Regions from separate parts of the Pseudovibrio sp. WM33 genome, predicted to be linked through region 3. Evidence: riboswitches for the same ligand, from Rfam matches in the RefSeq annotation. Region 3 holds a riboswitch; each other region holds the start of a gene.
What was found. A riboswitch is a leader RNA that binds a small molecule or an ion and turns the genes downstream of it on or off. The one in region 3 is predicted to bind thiamine pyrophosphate.

Region 1: it holds a riboswitch for thiamine pyrophosphate, as region 3 does, so the genes downstream of both, thiC (phosphomethylpyrimidine synthase ThiC) here and PsWM33_RS16455 (hydroxyethylthiazole kinase) in region 3, are expected to answer to the same signal.
Region 2: it holds a riboswitch for thiamine pyrophosphate, as region 3 does, so the genes downstream of both, PsWM33_RS17840 (ABC transporter permease) here and PsWM33_RS16455 (hydroxyethylthiazole kinase) in region 3, are expected to answer to the same signal.

Annotation. Positions count from the first base shown of each region.
Region 1 is NZ_LMCK01000073.1:43,137-53,879, forward strand. Features, by position in the region: gene PsWM33_RS12500 (ABC transporter substrate-binding protein) at 1-111, opposite strand, end outside; gene PsWM33_RS12505 (N-acetylmuramic acid 6-phosphate etherase) at 243-1,190, opposite strand; gene PsWM33_RS12510 (hypothetical protein) at 1,358-3,325, opposite strand; TPP riboswitch at 3,509-3,629, shown strand; gene thiC (phosphomethylpyrimidine synthase ThiC) at 3,745-5,544, shown strand; gene PsWM33_RS12520 (FAD-dependent oxidoreductase) at 5,541-6,482, shown strand; gene thiS (sulfur carrier protein ThiS) at 6,479-6,676, shown strand; gene PsWM33_RS12530 (thiazole synthase) at 6,678-7,445, shown strand; gene PsWM33_RS12535 (thiamine phosphate synthase) at 7,445-8,038, shown strand; gene PsWM33_RS12540 (HesA/MoeB/ThiF family protein) at 8,035-9,000, shown strand; gene PsWM33_RS12545 (LacI family transcriptional regulator) at 9,008-10,048, opposite strand; gene PsWM33_RS12550 (amylo-alpha-1,6-glucosidase) at 10,056-10,743, opposite strand, start outside.
Region 2 is NZ_LMCK01000090.1:548,355-559,097, forward strand. Features, by position in the region: gene PsWM33_RS17810 (phosphoserine transaminase) at 1-537, shown strand, start outside; gene serA (phosphoglycerate dehydrogenase) at 666-2,264, shown strand; gene PsWM33_RS17820 (M42 family metallopeptidase) at 2,409-3,455, shown strand; gene PsWM33_RS17825 (DMT family transporter) at 3,524-4,444, opposite strand; gene PsWM33_RS17830 (adenylosuccinate synthase) at 4,812-6,104, shown strand; gene PsWM33_RS17835 (hypothetical protein) at 6,142-7,908, shown strand; TPP riboswitch at 8,038-8,145, shown strand; gene PsWM33_RS17840 (ABC transporter permease) at 8,319-9,029, shown strand; gene PsWM33_RS17845 (ABC transporter substrate-binding protein) at 9,056-9,994, shown strand; gene PsWM33_RS17850 (CHASE2 domain-containing protein) at 10,067-10,743, opposite strand, start outside.
Region 3 is NZ_LMCK01000090.1:236,469-247,211, reverse strand. Features, by position in the region: gene ade (adenine deaminase) at 257-1,972, shown strand; gene PsWM33_RS16475 (long-chain-fatty-acid--CoA ligase) at 2,214-3,881, shown strand; gene PsWM33_RS16470 (DMT family transporter) at 3,951-4,925, opposite strand; gene PsWM33_RS16465 (xanthine dehydrogenase family protein molybdopterin-binding subunit) at 5,328-7,625, shown strand; gene PsWM33_RS16460 (Lrp/AsnC ligand binding domain-containing protein) at 7,702-7,938, opposite strand; TPP riboswitch at 8,149-8,257, shown strand; gene PsWM33_RS16455 (hydroxyethylthiazole kinase) at 8,299-9,054, shown strand; gene thiD (bifunctional hydroxymethylpyrimidine kinase/phosphomethylpyrimidine kinase) at 9,054-9,857, shown strand; gene PsWM33_RS16445 (TRAP transporter substrate-binding protein) at 9,871-10,743, shown strand, end outside.

The DNA.
Region 1 (10,743 bases), on a different contig from region 3:
CAAGTCGTCGTTACGCCAGCTCTCAATTGTCAGTTCTGAAGCAGCAAAAGCAAAGGATGCGGAGCCCAGAAGCAGGGATGCAGCAATGCCTGATGACAAATAGTGTTTCATTATTTCCTCCCATAACAAATAATCGAATACCGCCTTGAAAAACCGTCGGTATCGCAACTCGCCTGCCCCCCAGCGGGCGAATATTCCTGTTGGCACATTACGATCTAAACGGATCGCAATGCGCGCATAAATCAATCAGGTTGATGTAACCCAAGCACCCGAAGAGATTCTCCCAAATCTCCCTGAGTTTCATTCAATACGTTGATGGCCTGTTGCTTTGTTGCTCCCAGCACCAGCAAGACAGCCAGTTTAATCTGGCTTCCGCTTTCATGCAGGGCCGCAGCGGCTTTTTCCTGAGAGCAAGCGGTGAGTGAGACCACCATGTCTTTGGCGCGCTGATCAAGCTTGATGTTGGTCAGCTGCATATCCACCATGTAGCCACGATATACCTTCTTCAACCGCACCATAAGCGCCGTAGAGAACAGGTTGAGCGCCGCTTTTTGGCTGGTACCTGCGGATAGTCTGGTTGATCCTGCCAAAACTTCAGGACCCGTCCTTAACAGGATTTCATGCTCGGCATCGGCCAGTAACGGGCTTTGCGGATTGTTCGCCAGTGATATGGTCAGAGCCCCCGCGCCTCTGGCGGTTTGAATGGCAGAGCGGGTAAAAGGTGTGGTGCCGCTTGCTGCAACACCTAAAACGACATCAGAAGCGCTGACATTATTCTCCAAAATGAAAGCACGGCCTGCTTCTTCGCTGTCCTCAGCGCCTTCCTGCGGGCGTAACAATCCAGCTTCGCCGCCTGCCAGACCATAGATCAGGCGATGCTCTGGCCAGCCAAATGTAGGGATGAGTTCAATGCCATCCAGAACGCCCAGTCTGCCTGAGGTCCCTGCGCCGACGTACACAAGTCTACCTTCGGTTCCATGTAATCTTTGGGCAGCGGCATCAATTGCGGCTTCCAGCTCACCCAACGCAGACCAGACAGCGTTGAGGGCTTGCATTTGACCACCGAGCAAGGCCTTGAGGACTTCGTCAGTCCCCCATGTTTCCAAGCCCGCATAACGTGAAGATCTTTGCTCAGTTTCACGCCACTCCTGCGGATTGGAATGTTCTGGAAACCCCACTTTTTTGGATATGCTGGACACGAGACTCTCCCTGATACCAATAGCATACCAACAACTCGGAATATGGCAATGATATATTAGATAAGACCCGTAATTTGAGTAAATCCAATAGATTTCTTGCAGTTACCTGTGACAGTTGCAGGCCACAGGTATTGTTTTGGATCTAGTTTTCTTCACCATCAATCCCAGCGCGCTTCTTCTTCCCGGCGCACGAAGACAACCTGACGCCCATCTGGCAGCAACTGGCTGATTTGATCTGGGCCGCCGTGTTCATCAAACTCAACTAATCCAATGCCACTTGCATTCAGCAAGCGTCGACCATGATGCGTGCCCACAGGTTTGCGCGGAATAACCTTCATGCCGCGCCGTCTGGTGAGCCAGTTCAAGGGAGAGCGAGGCGCATAGAGCCAGCGGTTCAGATGGTCGAGTTTATCAAGCAGTTTGGCCGGGAACTCGTTTTTGATGCCACTGCTGCAGATTTGCCAGATGTCAGGCCCACGAGAATGTCCGCGTAACTCGACATCGTAAACAAAGGAATAGTGCACATCACCAGAAAGGATCGTAAAACGATCTGGCGTTTTGCGGTGGCGGAACACGTTCAAAATGCCATCTGCCGTTCCCGGATGTGCCATCCAGTATTCCGCATCCACCATGAGCGGCTTGCCCATGAACGTGAGCAGCTTCTGCAGCGTTTCGATCAGCTTTACGCCGTAGATCGGAGCTGCGGAGACGAGTAGCACGGCGTCTTTTCCGCGCAGAGATCGTTGTAAATCTGTGACCGCTTCCCAGTCCAGAAGACCCGAGGGTAGATACCCTGCCCGCTCTGATCTCCATCGGCGTGTGCGCGTATCCAACACCAGCAGTGGTGGGTCTAGTTCCCAGTGATAGTCCCAGTTTTCAAAGGCGAAGAGATGCTCCAGAAACTCATCGTAGCTATTTGTGCCGGGCACCGTGACAGCTTGCGTCATCGCTTCAAGTGTTCCACCTGAGAACGCTTCAGGTCGGTTGCCCCACCCCTGATTGAGCATATAGGCACACAAGGCATTGCCAATGATCCGTCGGGAGAACGGATGGCCGTAGGCGGTCTCTTCCCAATCACGGTTGAGGTTCCAGTCATCAGTGACATCGTGGTCATCAAAGATCATCGCAACCGGAAGATGGGCAAACAGGCGGCGCACCTGGCTGAGACCCGCAACAAACTCCATCAGGATTTTCTGTTCGCTCTCATAGAGCGCTGCTTCTTCTGGTGTCAGTCCTTCGGGTGCATCTGTCTCAACCAGATCCCATAGCGCTGGTGACCAGACAAGGAGGTACATTGCCAAGAATTCAGCAAGTGTGATCAGATGGTTATGGGCGTGATCAGCAGTGAAGATCGGTTTTTCTACGCCACCGAACAAGACAAGCCAGAGCTTTCGGTTCTTTTCCAGACTTGGGAGAAACTTTTCGCGGCGGTAGTAGGTGTCGCCGTGTTGGTAGAAATCTGATGCCTTTGCAGGCACTTTGCTTTCCAAGCCTGCCAGCTGTTCCTCAGTGATGCCGAGTTTTTCGATGAGCCCATGGATAGCTCGCAGCATGGGGCCAGCAACATCATCTGAGTAAATCTGATCGCCACTCATCACGAGGGCAGCTGGCCATTTTTCCTTATCAACTTTGGTGCCCTTCTCAGCTCTGATGTGCTTTGCCAGAAACTGATCGGCTGCGACCAGACCATCGCCGGATTCGTGATGTGGTTTGCGGCAGGACCCATGCAGGAGCGAGGAAACTTTTGAGCTCAGTAGAAAGCCTGGGAGTTCCTGATTTTCATAGCAAAGATCAAGCGCCCATACGGAATGATCCTGCCAACCAGCCTCCTCGTCATCCTCCATACGCAGAGCGAGGCGATAGTTGATCCAAGTGTCTTGCGGTAGAGGGCTTTGGAGAGGTAGATCGATCAGGAGGTAGTGGAGATGTGCCCCTGCTGAGATCAGGTTTACCTCGGTTTGCGCTTGTGTCAGCTCGTAGCTTTGCGGCTCACGGCCTTGTGGGAGCAAATCCAGTTTCACATCCGCCGGAGCGCGCACTGCGAGCCAGAATGTTAAACGTGAGGTTTCCAGTCGACGCAAGATTGGGCCAGCTAAAACGGATGGGAGAGAATAGTTTTCAAGCATTCGTTTATATTATTTTTCGCGATATCCAGATGTGAAATTCTTAGATGAGAGATAGGAACGCAAACCGCAAAATCCAATAAGTGTCAGCGACTCCCCTCTCATAAAATCCAACTTACAAAAGTTTTCTGAACCTCGCCTGAACCGAACCTGCCTTGACACTAGTTCATAATCGTTCTAGCAAAATCATGTATGCAGGGGAGTCTCACCAAGGAGACTGAGAGGCTGACAGAGCGCAAGCTCGGCGACGCGACCCTTAGAACCTGACCCAGTTGATACTGGCGTAGGAAGCACGGGTCGCGGGGCCTGTTTGAAGGGCCAGTGTAACAACCGCGATCTTAGCAGCAGAAGCTCTTTCTGCCGTTTCCCAGCCAAAACTCATCTGGTGTCTTTTTCGAGTTATAAACTTGAGGAGCACCATAATGACGACGCCAAACCCATCCATCACCACCGGTGCCTTGCCAGCAGCGCGTAAAATCTACGTTCGTGGCAGCCTGCACGAAGACGTGCTCGTGCCCATGCGCGAGATCAGCGTTCACCCAACTGCAGGCGAGCCTCCCCTCCCAGTCTATGACAGTTCCGGCCCTTACACGGATCCAACGGCAACAACGAATATTTTTGAAGGTTTGCCCGCTCTACGACGCAAGTGGATTGAGGCACGTGGTGACACGGAGGAGTATGATGGCCGTGAGATTAAGCCTGAAGACAATGGTTTTGTGAAAGGCGACCGACTTGTTCCTGAGTTTCCGGTGAAGCCTCGCCCCTTGCGCGGAAAGGACGGAAAAGCCGTCACCCAGCTGGCCTATGCCCGCGCTGGCATTATCACACCGGAGATGGAGTTCATTGCCATCCGCGAAAACCAGTTGCGGGAAGTGGTTGCAGAAGAGCGGTGTGGCAATGACTGGGGTGCGAGCATCCCTGATTATGTAACACCGGAGTTTGTACGTGATGAGGTGGCTGCTGGCCGCGCGATCATTCCGTCAAACATCAACCACCCTGAGAGTGAGCCGATGATCATCGGGCGGAACTTTCTGGTTAAGATCAACGCCAATATGGGTACATCTGCTGTAACCTCCTCTATGGAAGAGGAAGTAGACAAGATGGTGTGGTCGATCCGCTGGGGTGCTGACACGGTGATGGATCTGTCTACCGGTCGTAACATTCACAACACCCGTGAATGGATCATCCGCAATAGTCCTGTACCGATTGGGACCGTCCCGCTTTATCAGGCGCTTGAGAAGGTGAATGGAGTTGCGGAGGAGCTGACTTGGGAAATCTTCCGTGACACGTTGATTGAGCAGGCAGAGCAAGGGGTTGATTATTTCACCATCCATGCTGGCGTGCGCCTGCACATGGTGCCGATGACCGTTAATCGCGTGACGGGGATTGTCTCCCGTGGTGGTTCCATCATGGCGAAGTGGTGCCTGCATCATCACAAAGACAGCTTCCTCTATGAGCACTTTGACGAGATCTGCGATATTTGCCGCCAGTATGATGTGGCGTTTTCTCTTGGTGATGGATTGCGTCCGGGTTCCATTGCAGATGCAAATGATGAAGCCCAGTTTGCCGAGCTGGAGACGCTTGGGGAGCTGACCAAGATTGCATGGGCCAAGGATTGTCAGGTGATGATTGAAGGCCCCGGTCATGTGGCCATGCACAAGATCAAAGAAAACATGGATAAGCAGCTGGAATGCTGCCATGAGGCACCGTTTTACACGCTTGGCCCTCTCACCACGGATATCGCGCCCGGATATGATCACATCACCTCCGGCATCGGTGCTGCGATGATCGGGTGGTTTGGCTGTGCCATGCTTTGCTATGTGACACCAAAAGAGCATCTGGGATTGCCGGACCGGGATGATGTAAAAACCGGAGTGATCACCTACAAGATTGCAGCTCATGCAGCTGATCTTGCGAAAGGTTTGCCGGGTGCCCAGCGGCGGGATGATGCCTTGTCCCGTGCACGCTTTGAGTTCCGCTGGGAGGATCAGTTCAACCTCTCTCTCGATCCGGATACTGCGCGAGAGTTCCATGATGAAACGCTACCGAAAGACGCGCATAAAGTGGCTCATTTCTGTTCTATGTGCGGACCGAAGTTCTGCTCCATGCGGATCTCCCATGACATCCGCGCGGAAGCGCAAAAGGAAGGCATGGAGGCCATGGCGGCCAAGTTCCGGGAAGGTGGCAAGCTGTATCTGCCACTTGAAGGAACAGAGCAGTGATTACGATTGCAGGAGCTGGCCTTGCGGGGCTGGCTTCCGCCTATGAGCTGGCAAAGCGCGGTGCATCCGTCACTATCTTTGAAAAATCCGCTAAACCGGGCGAAAGCAGTGTCGCACGGTTTGCCGGCGGCATGCTTGCTCCGTTTTGCGAGCGTGAAAGCGCAGAAGAAGACGTTGTTACACTTGGGGTGCAGGCCGCTGATTGGTGGTCTCAGGTAACGCTTGTTACCCGGCACGGAACGCTGGTGGTTACTCCGCCGCGCGATCAGGCTGAGCTGACCCGTTTTGCACGGCGGACCTCACACTTTAGCGAGGTAAGCGGTCAAGCAATCGCAGAACTGGAGCCAGCATTGAAAGGACGGTTCGAGCGTGGGCTGTATTTCGCGGAGGAAGCTCATCTGGACCCAAGACAGGCACTTGATGATTTGGCCACTGCTGTTCAGAGGCTTGGAGTAGAGATCCGTTTTGGTACCAGCGCACCTCCTGAGGTTGATCTCAACTGCACAGCCACGGCTGCTAGCCTTCCTGACTTGCGGGCTGTGCGCGGTGAGATGGCGATTTTGCATTGTCCTGAAGTTCAGCTGTCTCGTGTCATCCGGCTCTTACACCCACGCATGCCGCTTTATCTGGTGCCGCGGGTGGATGGGTTGTTCATGATTGGCGGGACTATGGTGGAAAGCAACTCTGACCGCCCTCCTACCCTGCGGTCCCTTACAGAAATGATGAGCGCAGCTTTTGCCATTCACCCTGCTTTTGCCGAGGCCAGCGTAGTCGAAATTGGAGCGGGGTTGCGGCCTGCTTTTCCAGACAACTTACCTCGACTGCTCGAACATGACGGATCCCTTCACCTCAACGGCCTCTACCGCCATGGCTTCCTGCTTGCGCCAGCATTGGCACAACAAGCAGCACACCATCTTTTAAAGGAGACCTGCACATGAAGATTATCGTGAATGCGAAACCACGCGAGGTCACCAGCGAAACCTTGGCCGATGCTCTTACTGAACTGGAGTTCACCAGCCCCGCTATCGCGACGGCTTTGAACGGCAGTTTTGTTCCTCGTGAGGACTATTCTGAGACATCCCTTTCAGAAGGCGATCGAATGGAAGTTCTTGCGCCTATGCAGGGAGGGTAACATGCAGCTTTACGGTACAGGAATCAGCTCTCGGTTGTTGCTCGGAACAGCACAATACCCTTCTCCTGCAGTGTTGCGAAAAGCAATTGAGACCAGCAGAGCAGAGATCATCACGGTCTCTTTGCGGCGCGAGACGGCGGACGGGTCAGGTGCGGGTTTTTGGGAGTTGCTGAAGGATAGCGGCTGTAAGGTTCTGCCCAACACTGCTGGATGCCATAGCGTGCAAGAAGCCGTTGTGACTGCACAAATGGCTCGCGAGTTGTTTGGGACCGACTGGATCAAGCTAGAGGTTATCGGCAACTCAGACACTCTGCAGCCAGATGTGTTTGGATTGGTCGAAGCTGCGAGGGTTCTCTGTGCTGATGGTTTCAAAGTATTCCCTTACACAACTGATGACCTTGTGGTTGGCGAAAAGCTGTTGGAAGCCGGGTGTGAACTGCTGATGCCATGGGGCGCACCCATCGGCTCTGGACAGGGCCTGCGAAATCCCGATGCTTTGCGAGCCATGCGAGCGCACTTCCTGGATGTTCCTTTGATCGTGGATGCAGGTATTGGACGGCCCTCTGACGCAACGCATGCAATGGAGCTTGGCATGGATGCTGTTCTGCTCAATACCGCAGTTGCAAAAGCAGGTGACCCGACTTTGATGGCTCAGGCCATGGCGCAAGCCATTGAAGCAGGGCGGAATGGATACATCGCAGACCCTATGGACCCACGCGACATGGCGGTTCCCTCTACCCCAACCCTTGGCATGGCAGAGTTGATCTGATGGAACGGTTTTATCTGATTGCCGGAGACGCGGACTGGATTGAAAAGCTTGTCCCCCATGGCGTGAAGCTTGTTCAACTGAGGATCAAAGAGCAACCTAAACAGGTTATTCGACAGCAAATTGCTCAGGCTCGAGACTTTTGCAATCAGCACAGCACTCAACTGATCATCAATGACTATTGGGAGCTGGCATTAGACCTTGGCTGTGATTTCGTTCATCTTGGGCAGGAAGACATGGACAGTGCTGACTTTGCTGCACTCCGGAAGGCTGGTGTTCGCTATGGCCTTTCTACCCACGATGAAGCGGAGTTAGATCGCGCCCTCTCCTTCAAGCCTGAGTACGTTGCTTTGGGGCCGGTGTACCCGACCAAGCTGAAGAAGATGAAGTGGGCACCACAAGGCCTAGAGCGGGTCAGCCGCTGGAAAAAAATGGTTGGAGAGACACCTCTTGTTGCTATAGGCGGGTTAACGCCAGAACGACTAGCCGGTGTGTTTGAAGCTGGTGCAGACAGTGGAGCGGTGGTGACTGACATTTTGCAAGCACACGACCCAACCGCTCGCACTCTGGAATGGGTGGAGGCTTGTAAGCAATGAAACGTTATGACCGCCAGATGATTTTGCCTGAAGTTGGAGCAGCAGGACAAGAGCGGTTGCGAGCCGCTCACGTTCTTGTCGTGGGAGCCGGAGGTTTAGGCTGTCCTGTTCTGCAATACCTTGCTGGTGCTGGTGTGGGTATCATCACGATTGCCGATCCCGATGTGATTGAGGAGAGCAACCTGCACCGGCAGCCCTTGTACTCACTCGCAAATGTGGGGGAGAGCAAAGCCTATGCGGCGGCAGCTCGGTTACATGGGTACAACCCAGAGGTGGAACTGCGCGCCCTCAACGTTGCTCTGGACCCTGCGAATGCGGGCGGACTGATTGCCCAGGCAGATATCATCGTGGACGCCGCCGATACGTTTGCTGCCTCTTACACGCTCTCAGATGAGTGCTACCGACAAGGCAAACTGCTTATCTCAGCCTCTGCGTTTGGAACATCCGGTTATCTCGGAGGTTTTTGTGGCGGTGCGCCGTCTTTGCGAGCAGTGTTCCCTTCCCCGCCAACCAACTCTGTTAATTGTGCCAGTGCGGGAGTTCTCGGGTCTGCAGTCGGAAGCATCGGAGCAATGCAAGCACAAATGACTTTAGCAGTACTGCTGGACTTTTCGCCAAGTCCGTTAGGTCGTCTCATCACAGTAGACTTAAAGAGTTTTGAGTTCGGCGGGTTTTCATTTCTCAACGCCAAAGAACCGGACTGGCATGCACCCTTTATCTCAATTAGTGAACTGAGGCAGGACGACGTTGTGGTTGAGCTTCGAGATGCGTCGGAAGCTCCACAACTTGTCTGCAAAACCGCACTGCGTCTGGCCTCCGATGAGCTCGACCTGCACGACTTCCCCCCGGCACATCGTATCATCCTTTGCTGCCGCACAGGCCTGCGAGCATGGCGCAGTGCAGAGGCGCTTGCAAAGCAAGGGTATAAGGATGTTGCTCTGATTGCGGATGGGAGCGGCTGAAGAGCCCTTATTGTCTCTCCAAGCTACAGGTATCTGCGCCGCGTTCGATGAGGTCTGGTACGAAGAGCTTTTGGAGGTTTATGGGATCCCCACCGCCAATTAAGTCCAGCATGAACTTGCCCAGCGTTTCGCTTGGCTTTGATATCGGGAGATAACATGTTGTAATTGGGGGTGAGAAATACTGAGACACGTTCAGGTCATCTGTCGCAATAACGACAGCATCCCTGCCATGTTCCATGCCACGCACCTGAAAGCCTGAGAGAACCCCCATTGCGGTTGCTTCATTGGCACAGATGTAGGCAGTCGGCGGCTCATCAAACATGGACATTTCAAAAAGCTGTTCGCGCCCGAAGGCCGGTGTCAGGCGCCCGTAAGCAAGCAGTGAAGGGTCGAATGTTTGGCCCGCCTTTGACAGTGCGGCTTTGTAAGCCTCAATACGGTTCTGAGTGTAGTTCAACTCTTCTCTGGCATTGATCATCGCGATGCGGTGATGGCCTTTGGAGAGCAGACGCTCAACACAGATCGTCACAATACGGCGGTTATCGGTGTCAACGAAGGCATGGGGTGAGCTGGCGTCACTGGTTCCGTAGGTAACAAACGGAAAGTCCTGCTCCTGCATGAAGCTGATGCGCGGATCATTTGGTCTCGTCCCGGAGATGATGATTCCATCCGCTTTCTTATTTTGAACGATGCGTTTTATCACCTCGAAGCTATCATCAAAACTGGCAACCTGATGCTGCACAACTCTGTAAGGCGTATGCTCAATTGCGCGGGAGATTCCGCTGATCAGCTGGGTGTAACCAACGCCTGCCCATTCGTCATCATCAGGTGATGCAATGACTGTGATCATAGCTATCTGATATGTCTTGCCAGTTCGGAGTTGAACGCCACTGATGTTAAGTTCGTATCCCAGCTCTTTGGCCGCTTGCAATACTTTGTCACGCGTGCGCGGGCGCACCTGCGGTGAGGCATTGAGCGCTTTCGACACTGTCGCCGTTGAAAGCCCGGTTTCCTTAGCAATTGTTTTGATCGTCGGTCTTTGCGCCATGGGGTACTCAAGCTGGGGTCAGTTGCGCTTTGGAAAGCACATTCTGAAAACGAAGATAAACAGCAGATGTCCAAGCGAAGGCTTTGTCGCGAAGACCGGCTCCAGTCAAGGCATCAAAGTTTTCCGCCATTCCTGAGGCCTCGCAGGTTTTCATGAACCGCTTTGCCAGCTCGTGAGCCAGCCGGATTTCGCCTTGCCGGCATAAACCGTCAAAGATCAGTAGTGTCGTTGGAGCCCATATTGGACCACGCCAATACCCATCGGCCTCATAATACGTGCTTTGCGGGTTTTCTGTAGCAGGTCCCCATTCAGTGAGAAAGCCCTGAGTATTGAACCTTTCTATGAGTTTGCCTGCAATCTCTCTTGGCAGGTCACTGCCAAGCAGAAGAGGCATAAACTGCGCCAGGCTAGTATCTGGCAAGACCAAGTCTGGCTGAGCAGGTTTGCGGAACTCAAAGGTCTTGTTGTTCCATAACTGATTTATCATCAGGTCTTTCAGTTGCTTGCTGATATGATCAAACTTACTCGCCGTATTCGAATCTTCTGATTTACAGTAGAGCCGTGCAATGCAGGTGGCTGTCAGGCATAGGAATGTTGGCAGGTCTGGCCCAACGACGGGGCCGCCGTGATCGAAGAAACTGGCGTTGTCCCAGCCGCTGTCGTTGCCGTGAAAGTAGCTGGGAAGTTCCTGTTCA
Region 2 (10,743 bases), 310 kb from region 3:
GAGCGCCTTGAGAGCTATACGCCTGCATGGCCGATGCCGAAGATCTTCCGTCTGACTAAAGGCGGCAAGTTGATCGATGGTGTTTTTGAAGGCGCAACCATCAACACGCCGAGCATGCTTTGCGTAGAAGATTATCTGGATGCTTTGGGTTGGGCCAAAGAATTGGGTGGTCTGAAAGCACTGATTGCTCGTGCTAATGCAAATACCGCTGCAATCTCCACTTGGGCTGAGAAAACTGATTGGGTTGATTTCCTGGCAGTTGACCCGGCAACCCGTTCCAATACTTCTGTTTGTCTGAAGATTGTTGATCCGGAAATCACGAAGCTTGATGACAAAGCACAAGCTGCATTTGCCAAAGCGATTGTGAATCTGCTCGACAAAGAAGAGGTGGCATTCGACATTGGAGCATACCGTGATGCGCCGTCCGGTCTTCGGATCTGGTGTGGTGCGACGGTTGAAACTGCCAATGTAGAAGCGCTTATTCCTTGGTTGGATTATGCTTTTGCTGCTGAAAAAGCAAAGCTGGTTTCTGCTTAAAATTCCTTATTTTGAACGAAAAAGTTCCGGTCGCCCAGTGTGACCGGTTAACCTGACGCAAGAAGTGTATCTGGCTCCCGCAACACATGAATGGGAGGGTACCTTCGTTGACTTGAAAGGTTAGCCCGATGGCTCCTAAAGTTCTTATTTCCGATAAGCTCTCTGATAAAGCAGTTCAGATTTTCAAAGAACGCGGTTGCGATGTCGACTTCCTGCCAGATGTTGGCAAGGATAAAGAAAAACTCGCTGAAATCATTGGTAAATATGATGGTTTGGCGATCCGTTCTGCGACCAAAGCGACAGAAAAGATCATCAAAGCAGCGACCAATTTGAAGGTTATCGGTCGCGCTGGTATTGGTGTCGATAACGTTGATATTCCGGCAGCGACTGCCAAGGGTATCGTTGTGATGAACACGCCGTTTGGCAATGCCATCACGACTGCTGAACATGCGATTGCGATGATGTTTGCGGTGACCCGTCAGATCCCGGCTGCGGATGTTTCCACGCAGGCTGGCAAGTGGGAAAAATCCCGCTTTATGGGTAACGAAGTCACCTCAAAAACACTGGGTCTGGTTGGCTGCGGTAACATTGGTTCTATTGTTGCGGACCGAGCTATCGGCTTGAAAATGAAGGTGATTGCGTTCGATCCGTTCTTGTCTCATGAACGTGCTATTGACCTTGGTGTTGAGAAGGTTGAGCTGGAAGACCTCTTCAAGCGCGCTGACTTTATTACATTGCATACCCCGCTGACTGATCGTACCCGTAACATTATTGATGCGGATGCAATCGAGACCATGAAAGATGGTGTCTACCTCATCAACTGTGCACGTGGTGGTCTGGTTGACGAAGATGCGCTGCGTGCTGCGTTGGATAGTGGCAAGGTTGCGGGTGCTGCGGTTGACGTATTCACGGTTGAGCCAGCTAAAGAGAACGTTCTGTTTGGTGCTCCAAACCTCGTATGCACGCCTCACCTTGGTGCCTCCACTTCTGAAGCTCAAGAAAATGTTGCGCTGCAGGTTGCCGAGCAGATGTCTGACTATCTGGTCAACGGCGCGGTTTCCAACGCTCTGAACATGCCATCCATTACTGCGGAAGAAGCGCCACGCCTCGCTCCATTTGTAAAGCTGGCGGAGCAGCTTGGGTCTTTTGCTGGTCAAGCGACAGAGACAGGCATCAAAGCGGTTCGTATTGAATACGAAGGCGATGTTGCAGAAATGAACGTCAAGGCTTTGACCGCAGCTGCACTTACAGGTGTTCTGCGTCCTCTGCTGCAGACGGTGAATATGGTTTCTGCTCCCGAAGTTGCCAAAGAGCGCGGCATTGTGATTGAAGATGTTCGCCGCGAACAACATGGTGCTTATGAGAACTATATTCGCCTGACTGTTATCACTGAGCGTCAGGAACGTTCTGTTGCTGGTACGGTGTTTGGTGATCAGAAGCCGCGTATTATTCAGATCAAAGGCATCAACATGGAAGCAGAGCTTGGCGAGAACATGCTCTATGTGACCAACCAGGATAAGCCGGGCTTTATTGGTCAGCTGGGCTCCATTCTTGGTGATGCAAAGATCAACATTGCGACGTTTAACCTTGGCCGTAAGGTTGAAGGTGAAGAAGCGATCTGTCTTGTTGAGATTGATGGCGAAATTTCTGAGACGACCGTGGATGAAATTGCTGCGATTGCGCAGGTGAACCAGGCGAAGCTTCTGCATTTCCCTCAGCAGGGCTAAGCTATTTTATAGGTATAGATTAGCAAAAGGCGGTCTTCGGACCGCCTTTTCTTTTTCCGGTGGTCATGAGACTGGTGGAAATTGCTTATCTTTGAACTTGGCGCCATGATGCAGGCTGGTTCCATTTCGAAGTAGAAAGCTATTATGAATATTGATCTGCTGCGCCGTCTCTGTGAAACCCCTGGTGTCCCGGGGCATGAGCATCGAGTACGCGAGATAATTCTGAAAGAGATTGAAGGCCTGTTTGATGATGTTCAAACGGATGCAATGGGATCTCTTATCTGTCGCCGTGATGCACGCAAGGCGCCTGAAAATGGTGATAAACCAAAGAAGGTTATGCTGCTCTGCCATATGGATGAGATTGGCTTCCTTGTTTCGCATATCACCGAGAAAGGCTTTGTCTATGTACAGCCGGTCGGAGGTTTTGATGCACGCAATCTCTTCTCCCGTCGTGTGTTGGTCTCCACAGATGAGGGCGATCTGAAGGCTGTAATGAATCCGGCTGGGCGACCAGTTCACATTGCATCACCTGAAGAGCGAAAAAAGATCCCTCAAGTCACTGAGTTCATTATTGATCTTGGTTTAGGTAAGAAGACCGGGGAAGTGGTCAAGGTTGGTGACATGGTCACTCTTGATGAGCCGCTGATCGAGATGGGTGAAAAGGTTGTCTCCAAAGCGATGGATAACCGGGTTGCATGCTGGCTTGGCATTGAAGCTATGCGTGCGCTTGGCGAGGCGGATCATTCCTGCGAAATCTATGTCGCTTTTACCTGTCAGGAAGAGGTTGGGCTGCGCGGTGCGAAGACTGCGGCCTATGCCATTAAACCGGATATTGGCCTTGGAGTTGATATCACGCTTGCTTGCGATACACCTGGGGTGCCAGAGCAAGATCAAACGACTGAGCAAGGCAAGGGTTTTGGGCTTCACGTGAAGGACGGTTGGTTCATTGCTGACCTGGAACTTGTGAAAGAAATCGAAAATCTGGCTATTGAAGAAGAAATTCCATACCAGCGCACCATGTTAAACGGTGGTGGGCAGGATGGGGCAGCAGCTCAGCAAGCCGCTGCTGGTGCAAAGGCTGTTGGCATCATGGTTGGTACACGTTATGTGCACACAGTGACCGAGATGATTGATAAGAGCGACCTGCTGGCTGCACGTGATATTCTGGCGGCTTATCTGAAGCGTTGCTGATACAGTCAGGCGCTGCTTATTAAGAAGCCTCCAGATCCCCATTACGGTAGGGACTGGAGGCTTTTTTGTTATGCAATTACTTGTTTTTTGCCTATCCATCTGCTGGTTAAGCGGCCATCAATCAGTAGCAGTGCGATGAAGATTGCTGCCATACCGATCCAGTGGTTGGCTTCGAGACGTTCATTCAGGAAAATTGCGCCCAGAATGATTGCGCTGACCGGAATTACGAGTGTGACAGAAGCTGCGTTGGTTGCTCCTGCGAGTTTGAAAAGCTGGAAATACAGAATGTAAGCAAAAGCTGTGCAAGCGAGAGCGAGAACGAGAACGCTTGCCCATGTTGAAGCGGATGCCTCTATCAGTTGCTGAGTTGGCGCTGTATAAATGAGCGCAGGTATCAGCAAGATCGTTGAAGCGGAGAGCTGGCCAGTTGCCAGAGCTGCAGGTGGTAGCTTTTTGAGGCGCATGATGATGAATGCGGCGAATGCATATGAGAGAGCGGCCCCTAAAACTGCGAGCTGAGGCCAAACCTGATTGCTGGCACCGCTCAATGCGTCACTGCCAACCATGATGGCAACTCCGACAACACCGATCACTGCCGCGACGAGCTTGGTTGCTGTCAGCTTCTCTTCATTGCTGAGGACCTGCATGACAATCATCGTGAAGATGGGTGTAAAGGCGTTGAGTACGGATGCCAATCCGGAGGCAATGTATTGCTGACCCCAAAAGATGAGGGAGAAGGGGACTACATTATTTAAGAAGCCCAGCAGGAGGAAGCTGCCAATCCATTTTGTAGAGAGCGGTATGGACTGCTTTGAGATGAGTAAGAAGCCCCACATGGCGATTGCTGCGATTGCTACTCTTAAGAAAACAAGTGTGATGGGATTGAATTCTGCGACTGCGACTTTGGCAAAGAAAAATGCGCCACCCCACAAGGTGCCTAATAAGAGAAGAATAGACCAGCCCAGCCAGTCAAGTTTTTGTGCGTTCATAAAGCGTATTCAACTTAGTGAAATTTCTTGCAGGAATTGCAAAAAATGAGAAATTGGAACTTGAGCTAGTAATATCACTTGCTGTTGTGGCTGTACCACCCGATTTGCGAGTAAAACAATCAACAGAGGTTCACTCTGATCGCAAAAATTACAGTCTTGGCCTAATTTTGAAGGAAAAGGGCTCGTATTTAAGAGATTGACAGATTATAAGGCGCTGTAACTGCGCCCCGGCTCTTACGCCGGGGTTTCTTATGTTGTCTCTCACGATTTGCATTCTGAGCTGGCAAGCCACTTTATACAGAAATAGCAAATCGTATGACGGCGTATTTTAGGAATACGCTGGCAGCCGCAGGAGGGCTGAAGAATCATGGCCAACGTTGTCGTAGTTGGGTCACAATGGGGTGACGAAGGTAAGGGTAAACTTGTCGATTGGCTCTCTGAGCAAGCCGACGTCGTTGTACGCTTCCAAGGCGGACACAATGCAGGTCATACGCTTGTAATTGACGGAACGAGCTACAAGCTGGCACTGCTGCCATCTGGTGTTGTTCGTGGGAAACTCTCTGTCATTGGCAATGGCGTTGTGATTGACCCTCATGCACTGGTTGCTGAGATTGCACGTCTTGAAGAGCAGGGCGTTAAGATCTCCCCGGAAATCCTGCGTGTTGCTGACAATGCTACTCTTATTCTGAGCCTGCACCGCGAGCTTGATGCTTTGCGTGAAGATGCAAGCCCGGCAGGTACCAAAATCGGTACCACCAAACGCGGTATCGGCCCTGCTTATGAAGATAAAGTCGGTCGTCGTGCAATTCGCGTGATGGACCTGGCAAACATGAGCACGCTGCCAGCCAAGATTGATCGTCTGCTGACCCACCACAACGCTATTCTGCGCGGTCTGGGTCGCGATGAGATCTCTGCTGAGACCATCTACAAAGAGCTGGAAGACGTTGCTGATAAGATCCTGCCGTACATGGATAAAGCCTGGTACATGCTGGACAAAGCGCGTCGTGAAGGTAAGCGTTTGTTGTTTGAAGGTGCGCAGGGCGCGCTGCTGGACAACGACCACGGCACTTATCCGTTTGTAACCTCCTCCAATACAGTTGCGGGTCAGGCTGCTGCTGGTAGTGGTCTGGGACCAAACTCCATCGATTACGTTCTGGGTATCACCAAAGCTTACACCACTCGTGTAGGTGAAGGTCCATTCCCAACCGAACAGCAGAATGAAGTTGGTGAGTTCCTCGGTACTCGCGGGCACGAGTTTGGAACGAACACTGGTCGTCGTCGTCGGTGTGGCTGGTTTGATGCAGTGATTGTCCGACAAACCGTTTGCACCAGCGGAATCAATGGGATTGCATTGACAAAGCTTGACGTTTTGGACGGACTGGATGAAATTAAGATTTGTGTTGGTTATGAGCTAGATGGTGAGCGAATCGATTACCTTCCGGCATCTCAAGGTGCTCAGGCGCGGGTTGTTCCTATTTATGAGACCCTGCCTGGTTGGAAGGAAACGACCAAAGGCGCACGGACTTGGGCAGAATTGCCAGCACAAGCTGTGAAATACGTTCGGCATGTTGAAGAGCTGATTGGTGCTCCGGTTGCTCTGTTATCAACAAGCCCTGAACGTGATGACACAATCCTGGTTCAGAATCCATTCCAGGATTAAGTCTTGATATGAAGCTCTGGGGGCAATGGGCAGTTAAATGGCGGACTACAATTCCGTTCTAAAAAAAGCGGTAGCTGGTTTACAAGAGAACACAGGTTCTGCACGGCGGGCAGTTTATCAACGCGCGCGGAATGCAATTGTAAAGCAACTTAAAAGTTACGACCCACCTCTGTCTCCCTCCCAGATCACTGAGGAGCAGCTGAAGCTTGAAGAGGCCATTCGTAAGGTCGAAGCGGAAGCTGCTCGTGAGTCTCTCGGGTTGGGGCGGTCTAAAACCACCCAAGCTCCAAGTGCTCCAAAATCTGCTGTTCCAGAAATCTCTGCTGCATCTTCACCTGCTGGAGATACGCCTAAGGCAGGTACAAAGGCCGATACTCCAGCGCGCGATGAGCCAAAAGCACCTGCTGCTAAAGCAGATGTGTTTAAAGAGGCGGTTCGTGCTGCGCAGGACCTCGGCAACGCCGCTCATCAGGCCAATCAGATGGCGCGTGATCAGCTACCTGAATCTGCCAGCGAGCGCAAAGAGCCTGACCTTGGCTCTATGGATGACAAAGAGACGGGTGAACCTGCTGCGTCTCTGCCAACCAAAGGTGCTGTCGAGACGAGCGCAGAAGAGCGCTCTTGGGTGCCGGGTGAGGCACGGCGGACTAAGCTGGAAACAAAAGGTAAATCGCGTCCTGAGATCGATGAGCCTGCCAAGGTTAAGCCAAAGACAAGCCGAAAACCTGCTTCCTCCCGCAAACCAGCCGTTGCGCAGCGCGTTGGCGATGCGATTGAGCAGGAAGAAGGGCTGAAGCCTTCCAATACATCGGGTATTGTCGGTATAATTGTGGTCATACTGATAATCTTGGGTGTTACCGCAGGTGTCTATAGTCTGCGCGATGTTATTCTCTCTTTAGTGCTTCCAGTTGAAACCGGTGAGACTGTTGCGCCAGAAAGCGCACCTTCTAATGAAGATGAGCCGCTTCGGGTTCAGCCGGAACGCACGCCGAAGAAGAACACCGACCGCTTGTTGCCATCTGATGAAGGGGCAAAGGTTTCTCCGGATGCGACACGGGTGCAGACGACCCGGATTACCCGGAATTCGTCCAGCGCAGCGCCAACCGAGACAGTAACTGAGCCTCCAGTCGTGCGTGTGGTCGAAGCTCCAGCAGCGCCGGCAGAAGACACACCTTCTGTGCAGGTTCTGCCGGTGACGGAACCTGCACAGCAAAGTACTGCAGTTGAGACCAACTCTGTTCCGCCAGCTGAAACCATTGGAACGGAAGCTGCGGTTTCTCCTGTTGCACAACAGAGCATACTTTACGAAGAGGCCTTGACGCCGGGTGCCGCAGGTTCTGCATCACGCGGGAACGTTGTTTGGTCACTGGATGAAGCTAACGGCGATTCTGTCATCAAGGCTGTTGCGACGCTGCCATCTCGTAACTTCTCTGTTGAGATGACATTGAAGCCGAATAGCGATCGGTCTTTGCCAGCGAGTCATTTGCTTGAGCTGAACTTCATCTTCCCAGAAGGGTTTGATGGAAAGGGTGTTGAGAAGGTGCCTGGCCTGATCCTGAAGAAGACAGAGTCCGAAGCAGGTGATCCGCTTGATGGTGCTGCCGTGAAGGTTTCTGACACTCTCTTCTGGATTGCGCTGTCTGACAGTGATGAAGAAAAAGCGAAGAACCTGAAGCGTCTTGCTGAGCGTGAGTGGATTGATGTTCCACTGCTGTACAACAGCGGTCGCCGTGCAATGTTGACCTTTGAAAAAGGTACAACCGGCAACAAAGTTATAGCACAGGCAATCAAGAGCTGGAAGTAATCTAGTTTCAGCTGTTTAGCTTAGATTTCAAAGGCCTTGGCTCTCTCAGAGTTGAGGCCTTTTTCATTATGCTGTCGTCCGTCAGAGTAAAATCTGCTTGCATCCTTCAGCAGAAACGCGCATGTTCCTTGCTATTCCGAGGGGTGCTTTTCTTTCGAAAAGCTGAGATTGCGATGAGCTAAACCCTTTGAACCTGATCCGGGTAATGCCGGCGAAGGGACGGGACCTGAGCCATTCTTCCCGGATCTCCATGTTTGCATTTGTTGTAACGAGAGATCCTGTGCTGAAAACATCCCAGAGAGCTAATGTAGCTCCGTTCTTCCGCCTGTTTGTGATGCCCAATGCCATTGTTGGGAGTCTACATGCTGAAGCGAGCTTTGAAACGAATTCTCCGAAGTCTTTTCGGGATTTTGCTTTTTATCGCCATTTGGGAAAGTGTGGTTCGGATTGGAGAGTTTCCTCCGTTTCTCTTGCCAGGTCCGGCGGCGGTTTTTTCCGCTTTTCTCAATCAGGGCGTTTTTCTGCTGCATCATGCAGGCATTACCGCTTGGGAGACTGTTCTCGGCTTTCTCTTTGGCGTGAGTGCTGGAGCTTCGCTGGCTGTTTTGCTGGCAGTGTCTCCCCGGATACGCCTGTTTCTGCTGCCTCCAATTGCAGCGACCCAATCTCTTCCTGTGTTTGCAATTGCACCGCTTCTGGTGCTGTGGTTCGGCTTTGGGCTCGCCTCCAAGGTTGTGATGGCCGTGATTGTGATCTTCTTTTCTGTGACCTCGACTTTCTTCGATGGTTTGCGCAGGACTGATCAATCACTGCTCGACCTTGGCAAGCTGCATGGCCTGAACCGCTGGCAAACACTTCGCTACATTCGAATTCCAGCCGCCTTGCCGTCTCTGGCCTCTGGTATGCGCATTGCAGCGGTGTTCGCTCCTATTGGGGCGGTGGTTGGAGAGTGGGTTGGTGCAAAAGGCGGTCTGGCTTTCATCATGTTGCAATCCAATGCACGCATGCAAACAGCGACGATGTTTGCGGCGTTGATTTTGCTTGCGGTGATGGTGTTGAGCCTGAGGGCAGTTGTTGAGTTCGCCACTTCTCGGATGATCTATTGGCAGAAAGAGATCTAGGTCTCAGAGTATGAGGACGTAACCTTATGAAAAAACTAAGTATGCTGTTTGGTGCGGCAATGCTTGCGAGCACGCTTCAAGTGCAAGCAGCGGACAAGCTGACTGTGTTGCTGGACTGGTTTGCGAATCCAGACCATGCACCAATCGTGGTTGCCAAGGCACGGGGGTTCTTTGAAAGAGAGGGCCTTGAAGTTGAGCTGATTGAGCCTGCTGATCCTTCCATGCCACCAAAGCTTGTTGCAGCAGGGCAGGGTGATATTGCAGTTTCCTATCAGCAGACGTTGCACCCACAAATTGATGAGGGCATGCCGCTGATGCGGATCGGGACGCTGGTCTCTACGCCTTTGAACACACTGATTGTGTTGGAAGATGGACCAATCAAGGAGATTGCAGACCTGAAAGGTAAGCGTATTGGTTATTCCACATCCGGGTTTGAGAACGCCATGCTTGGGAAGATGCTTTCCACTGCAGGTCTCAGTTCTGACGATGTTGAGCTGATCAACGTGAACTTTTCGCTCTCACCATCTTTGATGGCTGGGCAGGTTGATGCTGTGATTGGTGGTTACCGTAACTTCGAGCTGAACCAGATGGAGATTGAAGGTGCGAGAGGCCGAGCGTTTTATCCTGAAGAGAACGGTGTGCCTGTCTATGATGAGCTGATTTATGTGGCTCACAAAGACAAGCTGGATGATCAGCGTTTGAAGAAGTTCATCAATGCGATTGAGGCGGCTACCGTTTATCTGCTTAATAATCCGCAGGACTCCTGGAAGAGCTTCCTTGAGGTCTATCCAAATCTGGATGATGAGCTGAACAAGCGTGCCTGGGCGGATACTCTGCCGCGTTTTGCCAGCCGTCCAGCTGCTTTGGACAATGGCCGTTATGAACGGTTTGCAAACTTTCTGATTGAGCAGGGGCTCATTAAAACAGCGCCTCCAGTTGAAACCTACGCGGTTGAACTGCGCTAACCGGTATAGGTCTAAACTAAAATTTGAGCCTCCGAGTTTCGGGGGCTCTTTTTATTTGTAGGCTAAATGCCGTTATTGCGCTGCATCCTTGACCGCTTCGTGTTGAGCCAGATCGCTGAGGATGTATTTCTCAAAAGCAGCATAGATGGTGTTGTACTCACCCTCAGAGAGTGATTTGCATTCATCTACCAGTGTTAGGGCTTTCTTCTTGTCATTCTCCTCAAACAGCGCGAAGACCATGTTGCAGTGGACGTTCTTGAGCTTGAGGAAGTTTTCTGAAAAAGCGAGCGACGGATCACCTAGCAACGCAAAGGAACGCATCTGGTAACGGCTGGTTTTGACTGGAATTGTCTCCAATGCCGCCAATTCAGGCATCTGACCGCGTGTGGTTTCGCACATAAGAACGCTGTGACCGGCATCTTTGCAATGACGGGCTAAATCTTCCGCTAAATCAACGCATTTACCGAGCGGGGCGTACCTGAAATGACGCCGTGTACCTGTTTCGCCGAGCGTTGCAAGGCCGGTTGAGATGCCGATATCGATTGTGACTGCGTGGTCTTTCATATTTTTCTGGTTGAAATTGAAACGATCCTTGAGATTGAAGCGCTTCATTTGCTTCTGCATTTCAATCGCTGTTCGACAGGCATGAGCAGCGTGGAATGGGTCATCGAGCGGCGCGTTCCAGTAAGCATTCAGGCCGGATGTGCTCAGCGTGTTCAGTGTACCATCGTGGATATGCACTTCATCGA
Region 3 (10,743 bases):
GATGCGGGTTTCATCAAAATGCAAGCAAAAATACGAATGTGCCTAGAAACTAGGCAGTTCGGCGTGCTGAAAGGGGAAGCCGCTATCAAAATAATGCAGTTTCTGTGGGTTTTGTTTTCTGACTGTCATGATTTGTACAATTCCAACAAGCATTTGTAATGGCGGCATTGGGGAGCTTGCGATCTTTTGCTAGGCTTGCCCCAAGGGAAAATTAAATGAGGAAGCATGCCCTATGCTTCCTCTGGGAGGAAATGGCATGAAATCTCGTCAGCAAAAGGTTGCCGGTTTAAAAACACTCATCGATCAGGGGCAGGGCAATGTGCCTGCCGATCTGGTGCTGAAGAATGTTGAGCTGTTCAATGTGATCGACGGCAGTCTGACGAAGACCGATATTGCGATTTCTGGCAAGACGATTGTTGGGACATATGACGACTACAGCGGTGTGAATGAGATCGACTGTAGCGGCAAGATTGCCGTGCCGGGCTTTATCGATACCCATCTTCACGTGGAATCATCGTTGGTGACACCGTTTGAGTTCGATCGTTGCGTGCTACCTCACGGTGTGACGACTGCGATTTGTGATCCGCATGAGATTGCCAATGTGACTGGTGCTGCAGGCATCAAGTACTTCCTCGACAGCTCTGTTGAGACCATTCTGGATTTACGGGTGAACCTGTCTTCCTGTGTGCCTGCCACTAAATTTGAGACTGCTGGTGCTCAGTTGGAGATTGATGATCTTTTGCCGTTCAAGGATCATCCAAGCGTTATTGGTTTGGCGGAGTTTATGAACTTCCCTGGTGTGTTGGCTGGCGATCCAGATGCTTTGGCTAAGATTGCTGAGTTTGAAGGGGAGCATATTGATGGTCATGCGCCTTTGGTGCGTGGCAAAGCCTTGAATGGCTACCTTGCCGCGGGCATTCGGACTGATCATGAAGCGACCACTGCAGAAGAAGCATTGGAGAAGATCTCTAAGGGCATGATGATCCTCATCCGTGAAGGATCCGTCTCCAAGGATCTGGATGCTCTAGCGGCTGTCCTGACACCTGAACGGGCCAGTTTTGTTGCGCTTTGTACGGATGATCGGAACCCGCTTGATATTGCGGAGGAGGGACATCTTGATTGTCTCATCAAGCGCCTGATTGCTCATGGATGCACACCTCGTGATGTCTACCGTGCGGCAAGCTGGTCAGCAGCCACTGCGTTTGGTCTGCGAGATCGCGGATTGATTGCGCCGGGTTGGCGTGCGGATATTGTGCTGCTCAATGATTTAGAAAGCTGTGATGTGGCTCAGGTGATCAGTGCTGGGCGTGTGGTTTCGGATGAGTTGTTTGCCAGCCGCAAGTTGATTGAGCCGGAAGGATTGCTGGACAGTTGCCATGCTGAACCAGTGCATGCAGAGAGTTTCCGTGTGCCTGCGCAGCGCGAAACATCAGTGATTGGTGTGAAGCCGGGGCTGATTATCACTGAGCATCTGAAGATGGATCTACCGGTTGAGCATAATTATTCCCAGATTGACTTGGGGCAGGATGCTATCAAAGTGGCTGTCGTGGAGCGCCATGGAAAGACTGGGAACATTGCGACAGGGTTTGTAAACGGTTTTGGAATGACATCGGGTGCGATTGCCTCCTCTGTTGGACATGACAGTCACAACATCTGTGTGGTTGGCGCTGATGAAGAGGCCATGGCAATTGCTGTAAACCGATGCATTGCGTTGCGCGGTGGATTTGTGGTTGCTGAAGGTGATGAAGTCCTGGCTGAGATGGAACTGCCACTTGCCGGATTGATGAGTTTGGAGCGATTTGAGGTGGTCAAAGAGCGTTTGGAAGTGCTGCGCAAAGCTGCAAAATCGCTCAATTGTGTTTTACCAGAGCCGTTTTTACAGGTCGCATTCTTGCCTCTTCCGGTTATTCCCCACCTTAAAATTACTGATTTTGGGCTTTTTGACGTGTCGAGTTTTCAGCTCATTCAATAGAGCAGGGCTTTGATATCTCTCGGGTTCTCGAGAAAAAATCAGTGGAATTGAGTAATGTGTCGCATTGGAGGTCAACCGTATGTCTGGGTTGACGCAATGGTAAACCGGCCGCAAATTCCACGCAAAGCATGATGATATAAGGTTTTTCTGATATGTTGCGCACATGAACCTTGGCGTTCAGCTTCGGTTTCCTGTCAACTTCGTCTGAAGAACAATAATAATTCGGGGAGGAGATCTGCGCATGGCGACAGGTCGTGAGGGACAAGTAGAATTTCCAATACGTACTATCGATAGCTATCTGGACGATACGGTCAAAAACTATGCGCACCGTCCGGCTATCTACTTCATGGGCAAATCAACAAGCTACGGCGAATTGGGAGATTTCGTTGAGCGTGCTGCAGGTGCCCTGCAGGCGATGGGTGTGAAGAAGGGCGACAAGATCGGCCTTTGTCTGCCTAACACGCCGTACTACACCATTTTCTATTTTGCGATCATGAAAATTGGTGGTGTCGTCGTCAACTTCAACCCGCTTTATGTTGAGCGAGAAATTGCGTTCCAGGCGCGGGATTCTGGCGCACGCATCATGGTGACCATGGATCTTTCTGTGATCTATGATCGTGTGGAAGCTGTTCGTCAGGAAGGTGCTCTGGACAACATCATTGTTTGTCCGATGGCGGATATTCTGCCTCAGCCTAAGAAGCTGTTGTTCCAGCTGTTCAAGCGGAAGGATGTTTCCAACATTCCAGCTGATAAAGCTCACATCCGCTTCAAAGATTTTCTTGCAAAGTCCAAAGGCATTACTCCGGTTGAAATCGAGCCGAAGGAAGATGTGGCGATCCTGCAGTATACCGGTGGTACCACTGGTGTGCCTAAGGGTGCGATGCTGACGCATTACAACATCACATCAAACATGGAGATGCTGGAAAGCCATTACGGTGGCTTGAAGCGCGGCTACGAGAAGACACTCTGTGTGCTGCCATTCTTCCATGTGTTTGCGATGACTGTTCTGCAGAATCTTTCCATTCTAGGTGCGGCAGAAATGCTGCTTATGCCGCGGTTTGACCTGAAAGAACTGCTTGATCTGGCTGCGAAGAAGAAACCAACCTTGTTTGCTGCTGTGCCAACGCTTTACACCGCGATCAACAACAGTGAGCTAACTAAGAACTACGACCTGACATCAATCCGCTATTGTATGTCTGGTGGAGCGCCGCTGCCTGTTGAAGTGAAGCAGAAGTTTGAAGCCCTGACAGGCTGTGTTCTGGTGGAAGGCTACGGTCTGACAGAGAGTTCTCCGGTTGCCTCAGCCAACCCGATGGACGGAACTGGCAAAGACGGTTCTATCGGTGTTGTAATGCCGGGGACGACTGTTGAGTTCCGTGATCTGGATGAGCCTGAGAAGATCGTTGCACAAGGCGAAAAAGGTGAGCTTTGCATCATCGGCCCGCAGGTCATGAAGGGCTACTGGAACCGTCCTGATGAGACCGCCAAGACTTTGGAAGGTGGCCGTGTCTTGCACACTGGCGATGTGGGTTACATGGATGATGAGGGTTTCATCTTCCTTGTTGATCGCATCAAGGACCTCATCATCTGCTCTGGTTACAACGTGTATCCGCGTGTGATCGAGGAGGCGCTTTATCAGCATCCGTCCGTTGCTGAGGTCATCGTGATTGCTATTCCAGACGGCTATCGCGGGCAGGCACCGAAGGCGTTTGTGAAGCTGAAGGATGGTCAGAGTGCTACTGCAGAGGAGTTGAAAGACTTCCTGAAGGGGCACATCTCCAAGATTGAAATGCCGAAGGCGATTGAGTTTCGGGAAGAGCTGCCAAAGACCATGGTTGGTAAGCTCTCCAAGAAAGAGCTGGTTGAGGAAGAGGCTGCCAAGACACGCAGCACTGAAAACGCCAGTTGATAGCTACTTCGTGAAAAAAGAAAAGCCCTCGCATTTGCGAGGGCTTTTTGCTTGAGCTTAGCGGTTTCTCTAGTGCGTTTTCGTGGGCGCTGTTCCAGTTGCCACTTTCTTGCCCAGCACAGTCTCGCGGTGCAGGGTGTAAAGGGAAGCTGCGACGATAATTGCGCCGCCGAGATAAGTGGTCCAGAGCGGCCAGATGCCGAAGATTACGACAGAAATGATTGCCGCGTAGACAAGGCGGATATAATCAAACGGTGCAATCACAGAGGCCTCACCAAACTTGAGGGCCTGAATGTTGCTCATCTGAGCACTCCAGCTAACACCTGCCAGCAAGAGCAGTAGGATCGCATCATTTAGGTTGATTGATACCCAATAATAGATGCCGAAGGGGGCCATGATCAGACCCACAAAAGTTGCTTGAAAGGTCAGAATCGTGATGGGCTGATCAACCTGAGTGACCTTGCGCAGGATGATGCCTACGAGTGCGGCACAGGCTGAGGCCAGGATCGCCATGAAGCTGTAGATGCTCATTTCCGCGCCGGTGCCGGGCTGGACGATGACCATCACCCCGATGAAGCCAAGGATAGTTGCCGAAATTCGGTGAATGCCAATGACTTCCTTCAGGAAGAAAACTGCGAAGATCGTGATGAAAAACGTGCGCGCAAAACCAATCACTGTGCTTTCAGCAAGCGGCAAGTGAATGACTGCGGTGAAGCCGAAATACATTGCAGAGGACGCAAGCAGTATGCGGCCCAGGTGAAGCAGTGGAGCCTGTGTTTTGAGCGAACCCGGAAATCCTTTGATAATGATCGGTGCTGAGATCACCAGCATGAAAAACTGGCGAAGCATAAGGATTTGCGTAACGTGTAAGCGGTCGCCGAGCAGCTTGATGATGGTGCTCATGACGGCCATAAGGAATGTTGCCAGAAGGGCCCAGCAGATGCCGCGTGTGTTATTAGAAAGGCTCTGCCATTTTGCGGAAAACCTTGTTTTTAACGCAGCAGATGATGAGCTGCCTTCAGGCTCTGCTGAAGGAACAGGCATGTAACTGCTTTCGAAGCTGCCTTGATACGATCAAAACGACCAGACCCGATGTCTGGTGCAAAATGGTGTGCGCCAGGGGGCGGACAACGTAACAAAGATCAGATGGGTGTATGGCTTAAATAACCTAATGTTTGCGGTTTGGTCAAATTCTAAAACAAATTTTAGCTTGAGAGTTTCGACAGTAAGCACGAAGCTGCCGACAACTTATAGCTCTAAGTACCCTTCCGTAATTTGCTCTAAATAATGCGATAATGACCTTAAGTCACTCTGGGAAATACACCTCTGCAGTGAACCAGAAAACACTTGCAGCTTGAGAAAAGCACTGTACGTTCTCTGCTGATACGTAAAAAGCTGTATTGGGAGGTGCGGTGTTGGGTCGCTCTCCAGATTTCTGAGGTTTTCATGAATCAGGTTGCTACACCGAAGTTTGGAATTGGTGCTCCCGTTCGCCGAAAAGAAGATGCTGCCTTTATTTCTGGCAAGGGTCATTATACGGATGATCTGAAGGTGGCTGGTGCAGCACATGCCGTTGTTTTGCGGTCTCCTCTCGCGTTCGCGAAGTTCACTTTAGAAGGAGTGGATGAAGCACGGGCTATGGATGGTGTGCAGCTTATTTTGACTGCTGCAGATATTGAAGGAACGAACTCTATCCCATGTAAAGCCGTGCTTCGGCAGCTGGATGGGACGAAGCACTGGGTGCCTCATCGTGAAGTTCTTTGCTCTGATACAGCCCGGTTTGTTGGTGATGCTCTTGCGTTTGTTGTTGCCGATACGGTGGAGCAGGCGCGGGCTGCGATGGAGGCGATTGAGGTTGACTACGAGGATGTTGATCCGGCAATCGGAACTGAAGCAGCCTTAGAAGACGGCGCTCCGCTTGTATGGCCTGAGCATGGGTCTAATGAGGCCTTTCACATTGGTATGGGTAACAAGGAGGCGATGGAAAAGGCCTTCCAGAAAGCGCATCATGTTACCAAGATCAAGGTGATCAACAACCGTCTGGTGTCCAATGCGATTGAGCCTCGGGCTTGTATTGGCGAGTTTGATGGTGAGAGCGGCAGGTATACGCTGACCACTGGAACGCAGGGCGGTCATGGGATGCGTGATCTGATTGCCAAGAACATACTCAACGTTGACCCTAAAGATATCCGCGTTGTGACACCTGATGTGGGTGGTGGTTTTGGAACCAAGATGTTCACCTATCTTGAATACCCACTTTGCCTGATTGCCGCAAAACGTCTTGGTCATCCCGTGAAATGGCTTCAGGAACGTACTGAACACTTCATGTCTGATGCGCATGGCCGGGATAATGTATCCACGGCTGAGCTTGCGCTTGATGAAAACGGTAAGATGATCGGCCTCAAGGTGCATGTGCTTGCAAACATGGGCGCTTATCTGCATGAATTTGGCCCGGGCATTCCGCAGATCGGCATCACCATGACCCCCGGTCTTTACGATATCCCCGCAATATGGGTGGAAGCGACAGGCGTTTATACCAATACAGTGCCGGTGGATGCGTTCCGCGGGGCAGGGCGTCCGGAAGCGCTTTATCTGATGGAACGGCTGGCTGATAAGGCCGCGCATGAGATGGGTATGGATCCGGCGGAGTTTCGTCGTAAGAGCTTTATCCCCGACGCTGCCTTACCTTATACGACAGCGCTTGGCCGTATGTATGATACGGGTTCCTTTGGGGCTCATCTTACTAAGGCGCTCGACGAGATCCATTATTCGACGTTTGCGGAGCGTGAAGCGGAGAGCAAGGCAAAAGGTTTGTATCGCGGTGTTGGGCTATCGACTTATGTGGAGGCGTGTGCCTTTGCCGGCGGTGAAGAAGCCAAGCTTGAGCTGAATACGAACGGCAGCGTTACTTTGCTGATTGGAACGCAGAGCAACGGTCAGGGTCATGCCACCGCTTATGGCCAAGTCATTGCAGAACATCTTGGTTTGCAGCTTGATCAGGTTGAGATGGTGCAGGGGGATACGGACCGTGTGGCGACTGGCGGTGGTACCGGTGGATCGCGGTCTATTCCGATTGGCATGCCATCTGTGAAGGCGGCTTCTGAAACGCTGGTTAAGAAGATCAAAGAGATCGCCAGTGAGAAGCTTGAGGTTGGTGTTGGGGATCTCACACTTGAAGACGGGCAGGTGCGCGTGGTTGGTACCGACCAGCAGGTCAGCCTTGTTGATGTGGCTGGATCGCAACCGGATATCTTGAGTGCAGCGGAAAAAGTCATGCAGGATGAATGTACTTATCCAAATGGCACGCATGTGTGTGAGGTGGAGATTGATCCGGAAACGGGCAAGACGGACGTGGTCAGTTATGTGATTGTGGATGATTTTGGCGTGACGGTGAATCCGATGCTTCTGGCTGGTCAGGTGCATGGTGGTGCGGGGCAGGCGATCTCGCAGGCGTTGTGTGAGAACACGGTTTATGATGAAACCGGGCAGCTGCTGTCAGCGTCCTTCATGGACTATCATGTTGCGCGTGCTGATGATATGCCGAATTTCGACTTCTCGACGAGCAATGTTCCTTCCACGACAAATGCGATGGGTATCAAAGGGGCTGGTGAGGCTGGTTCTATTGGAGCGGCGCCGGCGGTGATGAATGCTGTGCAGTATGCGCTGCGCAAGAATGCAGGTGTTGAGCATATAGATATGCCCGCGACGCCGGTTGCTGTGTGGAGCGCAATTCAGGATGCTTAAAGCTAAGTTATCAAGACTTTAGAGCTTGAAAAGAGATTGTGCAGGCGGGCTGGTGTCCCGCCTGTTTTCGTAGGTATCAGAACGCTTTGAAGGTGATGATGGTTCTGGTGTCCTGGATGCCATCGAAGACCTGAACCTTGTCAGCAACGAAGTGGCCGATGTCGTCGTCATCGTTGACGTAGAACTTGGCCAGCAGGTCGAAATCCCCGGAGGTGGAGTAGATTTCGGAGGCAACTTCTGCGTCCGCAATTGCATTGGCAACCTGATAGGTTTTTCCGAGCTGGCATTTGATCTGTACAAAGAACGGAATCATTAATCTGCTATCCTTCTGTCCCGTAAGACTGATTTGTCTTTCAGGGCTGCGCTCAAAATTGAGTTTGCGTTGTTTTGTGAGCATTTTGCGTTGAAGCTGCGTTTTTTTGCAAGCTTTTGCGTTTTTTAAGCGAAATCTACCCCCAGTTGCCTTTTGTCGCTGCCTCTCGTTTCCGCTTGCAGTTCGCTCTCTTGTTTGCTAGCAAAAAATTCTAACCAATGGGGGTGCTCGGAAGTGACTGACGGGCTGAGAGGCGCAAAGCCAACTCCTAGAACCTGATCCGGATTGTGCCGGCGGAGGGAATTGGGATGAGTACCAAGGTAATCGTTCCCGCCGTAATCTATAGGGGAGCGAAAACAAATGTCCTACACAACTGAAAATCTCTGGGAAGTCTTTGAGAGCGTGCGTGAGCGTGGGGTTCGGGTTCATTGCCTGACGAACTCTGTTGCGCAGAGCCTTACCGCGAACATCATGTTGGCTTGTAACATTGTGCCGTCCATGACAGCGGCCCATGATGAAATTCCTGCATTTGTCGAGAGTGTTGACGGGTTGCTCCTCAATCTTGGTACGCTGGATGGAAAGCGGCGGCATGGTATTCGGCTTGGGCTTGAAGGGGCTGCCAAAAAATCTATGCCCGTGGTGCTGGACCCAGTTAAAGTAGATCGCTCAGACATTCGCATGGAGTTTGCGAAAGATATTCTGAACGAGAATGTTTCGATCCTCAAAACAAACATGACTGAGAGCGCTGGGCTGAGTGGGGCTGTCACCGAGAACACATTGATAGTGCGCACCGGTATTGAAGACGCTGTGTTTGGCCGGGAGACGACCTATACCGTGGGCAATGGGCATGCTTATATGGACAAGGTGACTGGCATTGGCTGTGCGCTGGGCGGTGTGCTGGCTGGTTTTGCCGTTACCGAGCCGGATAAGGAACTTGCCGTGCTTGCTGCACTTGCTGTCTATGGTGTATGCGGCGAGATTGCCGCAGAGCAGGCGAACGGGCCGGGAAGCTTCACTCCAGCTTTCATAGATACCCTTTATAGCTTGAAGGCTGACCAGTTCAACGAGCGTCTCAAGCTCGAAACAATGAATAATAAAGGTGGGGTATTGGCCTAATGAGTGCGATTGCAGTCACAATTGCAGGGTCGGATTCCGGTGGTGGTGCCGGAATTCAAGCAGACCTGAAGGCCTTTTCGGCTCGCGGTGTCTATGGGGCCAGTGTCATCACTGCACTGACGGCCCAAAACACCAAAGGTGTGACAGGTATTCATGATGTGCCGCCAGCATTTGTGGCGGAGCAAATGGATGCTGTTTTTTCTGACCTGAAGGTGGATGCTGTGAAAATCGGCATGCTTTCACAGCCAGAGATTATCGATGTTATTGCCACAAAGCTGGCGGAATATGATGTTAAGCGCGTCGTTCTTGATCCGGTGATGGTGGCCACTTCCGGAGATGTTTTGCTGCAAAACTCCGCTGTTTCCGTGTTGAAGCAGAAGCTGTTTCCAATTGCGGCGTTGATTACGCCGAACATGCAGGAAGCAGCCTTTTTGCTTGGGCAGCCGCTGGCTGGATCTCGTGAAGACATGCACAGACAAGCATTGCTGCTGCTGGATATGGGTGCAAATGGGGTTCTGCTGAAAGGCGGGCACGGATCTGATGATACCTGTGATGATCTCTTCCTCTCTTACGATGTGGAGAGGTGGTATACAGCCTCACGGCATGACACGAAGAATACACATGGGACTGGCTGCACCTTGTCTTCTGCGATTACAGCCGAGCTTGCCAAAGGGCTAGCGCTGCAAGATGCCATTGGTGAAGCAAAAGAGTATATTAGTCAGGCGATCAAAGCTGCGGATACGCTTGATATAGGCGAGGGACATGGGCCTGTGCATCATTTCCATGAATTCTGGTCTGAGTAATAAGGCGGAGATAATGACCAAGAACAAAGAAAACAATCTGACCCGCCGTCAGGCGCTTGGGCTTACAGCCGGAGCGGTTGCTGGAAGCGCTGCACTTGCTGCGCCAGCACTGGCTCAGGATGCTGATCCGGTCATCGAATGGCGCATGGTAACCAGTTGGCCGAAAAACCTGCCGGGTCCTGGAATGTCTGCGCAACGCATTTGTGATCGCATCAACATTATGAGCAATGGTCGGATGCGTGTTCGCCTGTTTGCTGCTGGTGAGCTGGTTCCGGCTTTTGAGGTGTTTGACGCTGTTTCAAGCGGTACTGCACAGATGGGCCATTCAGCTGCCATGTACTGGGCTGGCAAGATGCCCGGATCAGTGTTCTTTACGACAATTCCGTTCGGCCTTTTGCCTCAGGAACACACTGCATGGGTGGATCAGCTTGGTGGTCAGGAGCTCTGGGATGATCTTTACGCGCCATTTGGTGTGAAGCCGTTTATGGGGGGCAACACTGGCCCAACCATGGCTGGCTGGTATCGTGATCCTGTTGAGACGCTGGATGACCTGAAAGGCCGGAAGCTCCGTATCGCTGGCCTTGGTGGTGAGATCTTGCGTAAGCTTGGTGTTACTCCGGTCAATATTCCAGCCTCCGAGATTTTCACCAGTCTGCAAACGCGTGTGGTTGATGGTGTCGAGTTCCTTGGTCCATGGAGCGACAGTGCGCTGGGCTTTCAGAAGCTGATCAAATACTACTACGGTCCGGGCTTCAATAAGCCGAATGGCACGGGTGAGGCTATCGTGAACGCTGTTGCGCTGGAGGGGCTGTCTCCAGAACTACAGGTGGTGGTTGAAGAGGCTTGCCGCGTGGAAGCTGATCTCGCTCTGTCTGAAGCAAATGCA